3 regions of the Thermoanaerobacter kivui genome follow, and region 1 is predicted to be linked to each of the others. Evidence: riboswitches for the same ligand, from Rfam matches in the RefSeq annotation. Region 1 holds a riboswitch; each other region holds the start of a gene.

Region 1 (2,202 bases):
CCTGCTTCAACCGCTTTTGAAAAGGCAACCGCCATTTTCACCGGGTCAGACGAGGTCGCAATTGCTGTGTTTATCAAAACAGCATCTGCACCAAGCTCCATTGCATGTGCTGCATGGGATGGCCTTCCTATGCCTGCATCGATTATCACAGGAATTTTAACTTCGTTTATAATAGGTTTTAACAATACTTCACAGCCAATCCCTTTGTTCGTGCCGATTGGCGAGCCAAGTGGCATGACCGCCTCAACCCCAATTTGCTCAAGCTCTTTTGCTATATTCAGGTCAGGATAAATATACGGAAAGACCTTAAACCCTTCTTTAACAAGGATTTCACACGCCTTTAAGGTTTCGTAGTTGTCAGGGAAAAGATATTTTGTATCCTTTTCAATCTCCACTTTAACCCAATCTGATGATGTCAGCTCCCTTCCTATCTGCGCAATCTTTACTGCCTCTTTGTGATTCATAGCCCCTGATGTGTTTACCATGGTGATTGCATCCTTTGGAATATACTCTAAGACATTTTTGGTATGCTTTGTGTTTGGTCCTATTCTCCTCACTGCCACCGCAAAAACCTCGACTTTAGCCTCGCTATACATTTTCTCAATAAGTGAGTAATCAGGAAGCTTCCCTGTTCCAACAAAAAGCCTTGACTTTAGAATTCTTCCGCCTATTTTAAACATCTTTCCCACTCCTTATTTGAAATTCTATGTTTATCAAAGCAATATTTAAAACCAATTTGTTTTTTTAACCACCACCAACAAAGCTGACAATCTCAACAAAATCCCCATCCTTTAGCCGAAAATCTTCCCAGCTTTCTCTTTTTACAATCTCCCCATTTACCAGCACAGCGCACGCATTCAGATTAAGACCTAATGAAAGCAAAAGCTCTTTTACACTGCCATTAAAATCCATCTCTTTGTCATTTACCTTTATCAACTTTGATCACCCCTAAAAATCCAAAATAAAAAAGCCGCTTTTACCGGCGGCTTGTGGTTTTAAATTTAAAAACACCGATTTTTGTATCAACTTAAACAAAAAAGCCTTTAATGCCGGAATATTGCATTAAAGGCTTCATCTTCTTTCTCTCCCTTCGCCGGCATTACCCGAAGCAGGTTCAAAGGGTCAAGGCACAGGGATTTTTTTAAGTGCCTACTCTCAGCCGAGCTTTTGCCCCGCTCAGCTCCCCCCAATATTCGATTTTGCAAACTTTGCTAAGAAGCTATGATAAATGTCTTAGTTGTTCTTAATTTTAATTATAACAACAAACAAGCAAAAATTCAATCTGTATTCGTCAACTGATAGTGTAAAGATACTGTAGGAGATGGTTTTAGATAAACTTATCATTGAAGAACTTTAACGTCATTTTCCTACAGAAATTTTACACTGTCGGTTTTAGGCTAAATTAATTTGAGAAATGACATCCAAATACAGGGGAATATTTCCACACTACAGCAATTCTAATATTTTATCCGCTTCACTTAAATCCTTTAAAATTAAGTCTGCTTCTTTCACCGTTTCAGGATTGCCCACTCCTACTGCAAACATTCCTGCTCTTTTTATTGCAGTGATGCCCGCAGCAGAATCTTCTATTCCAATACACTTTTCAGGAGAAATGCCAAGATGCTCTGCTGCGTTTAAAAATATCTCAGGGTCAGGTTTTCCATGCTTAATTTCATTTGCATCCACTATATAGTCAAACTTATCTCTTATTTTTAAATTTTCAACAACAGTAAAAGCGTTTTTACTGACAGAAGCAATTGCCGTTTTAATACCTCTTTTTTTAAGTTCCTCAATAAATCTCTCCACTCCAGGCAATAAATCCTCAGGCGTGATCTTTTTTATCATCTCTTTATAGTACTCATTCTTCTTATTTGCATAATATTCTTTTTCTTCTTGAGAATATTTTTTATCACTTTTTTCTAAAATTATCTCTAAAGATTCTAAACGACTTACACCTTTTAGCCTCTCATTGATAACTTCATCAAAATATATTCCTAACTCATCAGCAAGCTTTTTCCATGCCAAATAGTGGTATCTTGCAGTATCTGTAATAACACCATCTAAATCAAAAATCACTCCACAATATCTTGCCATTTTATTCCTCCTTCGTTACGTTTATTTTAATCCCGTTGTAGATATTCCTTTTACAAAATATCTCTGGAATATTAAGAATATTAATATAGTCGGTAATGTCAAAAGTAT
Region 2 (2,202 bases), 1.0 Mb from region 1:
TCCCAGTCTAAAGCTTTTCTTGCTTTAGCCATAGTCAAATCTTTTTCTTTAGCGCCTTTTACACCTTTTGCGATATCTGCAGCATGGGCAGCAATTTTTGCTGCAATAACTCCTTCTTTGACATCTTCCATATCGGGAAGTCCGAGATGTTCTGCAGGTGTGACATAGCAAAGGAAATCTGCACCGGCAGCTGCTGCAACTGCACCGCCAATTGCCGCGGTTATGTGGTCGTAACCGGGGGCGATATCGGTTACAATAGGACCGAGTACGTAAAAAGGGGCGTTGTGACAAAGCTGTTTTTGAAGTTTTACATTTGCTTCAATTTGGTCAATTGGCACATGCCCAGGTCCCTCTACCATTACTTGGACTCCTGTTTCGCGAGCCCTTTTGACAAGTTCACCAAGGATGATGAGCTCTTGTATTTGTGCGCTATCTGTAGCATCTTCGAGACAACCGGGACGCAGTCCATCTCCTAAACTTAAAGTTATGTCATATTTTTTGGCAATATCAAGAAGTCTGTCAAAATGCTCATACAAGGGATTTTCTTTGTCATTGTAGAGCATCCAGCCGATTGTAAAGGAGCCGCCGCGACTTACTACATCCATCACTCGGCCGTTGTCTTTAAGCTTTTTCAATGATTCAAATGTTAGACCACAGTGGACTGTTATAAAGTCTACACCATCTTCCGCCTGTTGTTCTATGACTTCAAAAATAAATTCTTCAGGCATGGCAACGATGCTGCCGTATTTGTACATGGATTCAACAGCTGCTTGATACATGGGAACAGTACCTACAGGTACAGGGGAATTTTCAAGTATTTTTCTACGAGATTGATTAATGTCGCCGCCTGTGCTTAAATCCATTACCGCATCTGCTCCAGCTTTTACAGCAACATTTAATTTTTCAATTTCTTTGTCAATTTCGGGATATGCATCAGAGGTTCCTATGTTGGCATTTACTTTTGTCGATAAACCCCTTCCTATGCCTTTGGGAATGAGGTTTTTGTGGTTGATGTTTGATGGTATTACTATTTCTCCTTTTTTAACTCCTTCTAAAATAAATTCTTCGTCCACTCCTTCATACTCTGCGACTATTTTCATCTCTTTTGTGACAATGCCTGAAAGGGCATATTCCAATTGTGTCATAACAAAACCTCCTTAAAAATAAATAAACCATGGGGATTATAGCCATGGCAGATGACCACATCCCTACGCAGGTACTAACCTAACAGGTTCGATGGGTTAAAAGGCAACACCTTTTTCTCAGCCGGTTACGCCGGCACCCCATGTGGCAAATATTAAATTTTTATAATCGATAGGGTATAAATATTGCAATACTATTATACCACTAAAAAAAATCGGTGTATATTAAAATTTGAAAAAATTTAAGAAAGAGTAAAAAAAATTCTTGACTTTATAGTTTCAAAGTGATAACATAAATTACAACGTGCAAAATTGAATATATTACACACAAACCTCTTATCAAGAGTGGTGGAGGGACTGGCCCGATGAAACCCGGCAACCGGCATTTATATGCGTCTGGTGCCAAATCCTGCAGGTTAGGTTATCTAACCTGAGAGATGAGAGGAGTGGCGGATTATTAGGCCCTCTTCTCATTTTGAAGAGGGCCTAAAAATTTATCGGGAGGTGTAACATGACAGTAAAAATCGGGTTATTGGGACTTGGAACAGTAGGAACAGGAGTATATAGATTGATAACTTCAAGAGGAGGTCATATAAAAGAGAGCACTGGGTTTTATCCTGAAATAAAAGGGATACTTATTAAAAATCTCAACAAACCAAGAAAAGTAAATGTGCAAGGACTTCTTACACAGAATGCTGAAGAAATTTTAAAAGATAAAGAGATAAAAATAGTCATTGAAGCAATTGGAGGCGTTCATCCAGCTTATGAATATGTGAAGGAAGCTTTGTCTGAAGGTAAACATGTTATAACTGCAAATAAAGAGTTAATAGCCAAACATGGAGAGGATTTAAATGAAATAGCGGAAAAAAATGGAGTATTTTTAAAATGCGAGGCAAGCGTTGGAGGAGCTATACCTATACTTCATCAAATCGATAGATTAAAAATAACGGATGAAATTGATTTTGTAGGTGGAATAATAAATGGCACGACTAACTATATTCTTACGCAAATGTCCACCAAGGGGAAAAGCTATGAAGAAGCGCTTATTGAAGCCCAAGAA
Region 3 (2,202 bases), 490 kb from region 1:
TAGTGGTAAAAGATAGACTTTTAAAAGGGCAATCTGGCAAAGTGAGAATTGATGTAGGTTATGGCTTGGAAGGGGCAATACCGGATTCTGTTGCAGGAAGGATTTTGGACGATTTTGTTTTGCCTTACTGGGCAAGGGGTGAATACTCTAAAGGCATATATGAAGGTTATATGGCAATAGCTTCAAGAGTTGCAAAAGAGTACAATATAGACCTCCAGGGACTGGATGCTTCCAAATACAGTGTCAATGCAAGTAGCAATGATAGCGGTATATCGTGGGAAGATATTGCTGTAGTGATTATACTCATTTTAATATTTATTATCTTTGGAAGAGGAGGAAGAAATATAAGGGGAAACTGGTGGGGACCGGGAAGCTTTGGTTCTGGAGGAGGCTTTGGAGGTTTTAGAGGTGGTGGCTTCGGCGGCGGAAGTTTTGGCGGCGGAGGAGGCTTCGGCGGAGGTTCTGCCGGCGGTGGAGGAGCCAGCCGCTAAGCGTAAATTTTCAAAATAATTATTGAATTTTTTAGGTTTGTGGTATAATTACTTAAGCGCATTGGACAAAACTAAATAAGACAAGTGCTAGGGGAGCCAAAAAGTGGCTGAGAGGGGATTCGTTCCCGACCCTTTGAACCTGTCAGGGTAATGCCTGCGCAGGGAAGCACGTTTTACGAAGTTTGTAAAAAGTGCTCACCTGAACAGGTGGGCATATTTTATTATTTTGGAGGTGTTTTTATGAAATTAGCCCTTACTATTGCCGGCTCTGACTCTGGGGGAGGAGCAGGTATACAGGCAGATTTAAAGACTTTTTCAGCCCATGGAATATACGGCATGAGTGTCATTACTTCAATAACAGCGCAAAACACCATGGGAGTTTTGGGAATTGAGGATATAAGTCCTGATATGGTGTATTTGCAGATGAAGGCAATTTTTGAGGATTTGTATCCCGATGCAGTGAAGATAGGTATGGTGTCTAATGAAGACATAATTAAGATGATTGCAAAGGGATTAAAAGATTACAATGTAAAAAATGTTGTGCTGGACCCTGTCATGATTTCAAAAAGTGGAAGCTATTTATTGAAGCCGCAAGCAGTGGAGGCTTTGAAAAAAGAATTGATACCTTTAAGCCTTGTAGTCACGCCAAATCTTATGGAGGCAGGGGAGTTAATCGGAAAAGAAGTCAAAAGTGTATCCGATATGAAAGAAGCAGCTAAAAAAATTTTAGATTTTGGAGCAAAAACAGTAGTTGTAAAAGGTGGACATCTTACAGGTGATGCTTTAGATGTATTTTACGATGGAAAAGAGTTTTATGAAATTACATCAGAGAGGATTGATACTAAAAACACCCATGGTACAGGCTGCACATTTTCCTCAGCTATAGCTGCCAATATCGCTTTAGGCCATGATTTAGTTGAGTCGATAAAAAGAGCGAAAGCATACATTACAGGGGCTATAAAACATTCGTTGGCCATAGGGCATGGAGTAGGTCCTACTAACCATTTTTGGAATATAGAAATAAGGAAGGTGTGAGATATGGACTTAACCCTTTATGCTATAACGGATAGGTCTTACATAAAGAATATGGATAATGCTGAAGCAGTAGAACTAGCGATAAAAGGCGGTGCAACAGTAATTCAACTGAGAGAAAAAGATATATCAAGTAGGGAATTTTATGAAATTGCTCTCAAAGTTAAAGAAGTGACAAAAAGAAATAGAATCCCTATCATTATTAACGACAGAGTGGATATAGCTTTGGCAGTAGATGCAGATGGAGTTCACGTTGGACAGGAGGATTTGCCGGCAGATATTGTAAGAAAAATAATAGGTCCTCATAAAATAGTAGGGGTATCAGCGAGGACAGTGGAAGAAGCTTTAAAGGCACAAAGGGATGGAGCGGATTATTTAGGGGTAGGTGCGGTGTTTAAGACTCCAACAAAGCCGGAAGCGGAAGCCATTGGAATAGAAGGGTTAAAAAAAATAAAAGAGTCAGTCAATATTCCCGTAGTTGCAATAGGTGGTATAACAAAAGATAATGTCTATGAAGTCATGTTAAAGTCGGGAGTAGACGGTATAGCTTCAGTTTCAGCTGTCTTTTATGGGGATATCGAAAGCAATACCAGAAAACTTTTAGAAGTTATAACAAAAGCGATAAATGACAGGAGGAATTTGAAATGAAAAAAGAATTGTTGAAAATTTTAAGAGAGAA

The links. A riboswitch is a leader RNA that binds a small molecule or an ion and turns the genes downstream of it on or off. The one in region 1 is predicted to bind thiamine pyrophosphate.
Region 2: another riboswitch for thiamine pyrophosphate. It lies ahead of thiC (phosphomethylpyrimidine synthase ThiC); the one in region 1 lies ahead of thiS (sulfur carrier protein ThiS).
Region 3: another riboswitch for thiamine pyrophosphate. It lies ahead of thiD (bifunctional hydroxymethylpyrimidine kinase/phosphomethylpyrimidine kinase); the one in region 1 lies ahead of thiS (sulfur carrier protein ThiS).

Annotation. Positions count from the first base shown of each region.
Region 1 is NZ_CP009170.1:797,441-799,642, reverse strand. Features, by position in the region: gene TKV_RS04005 (thiazole synthase) at 1-680, opposite strand, end outside; gene thiS (sulfur carrier protein ThiS) at 745-936, opposite strand; TPP riboswitch at 1,069-1,197, opposite strand; gene pgmB (beta-phosphoglucomutase) at 1,447-2,094, opposite strand; gene TKV_RS03990 (carbohydrate ABC transporter permease) at 2,116-2,202, opposite strand, start outside.
Region 2 is NZ_CP009170.1:1,799,883-1,802,084, reverse strand. Features, by position in the region: gene thiC (phosphomethylpyrimidine synthase ThiC) at 1-1,145, opposite strand, end outside; TPP riboswitch at 1,189-1,296, opposite strand; SAM riboswitch class I at 1,476-1,586, shown strand; gene TKV_RS09050 (homoserine dehydrogenase) at 1,654-2,202, shown strand, end outside.
Region 3 is NZ_CP009170.1:308,563-310,764, forward strand. Features, by position in the region: partial or broken gene TKV_RS01475 (TPM domain-containing protein) at 1-491, shown strand, start outside; TPP riboswitch at 571-673, shown strand; gene thiD (bifunctional hydroxymethylpyrimidine kinase/phosphomethylpyrimidine kinase) at 732-1,526, shown strand; gene thiE (thiamine phosphate synthase) at 1,530-2,171, shown strand; gene thiM (hydroxyethylthiazole kinase) at 2,168-2,202, shown strand, end outside.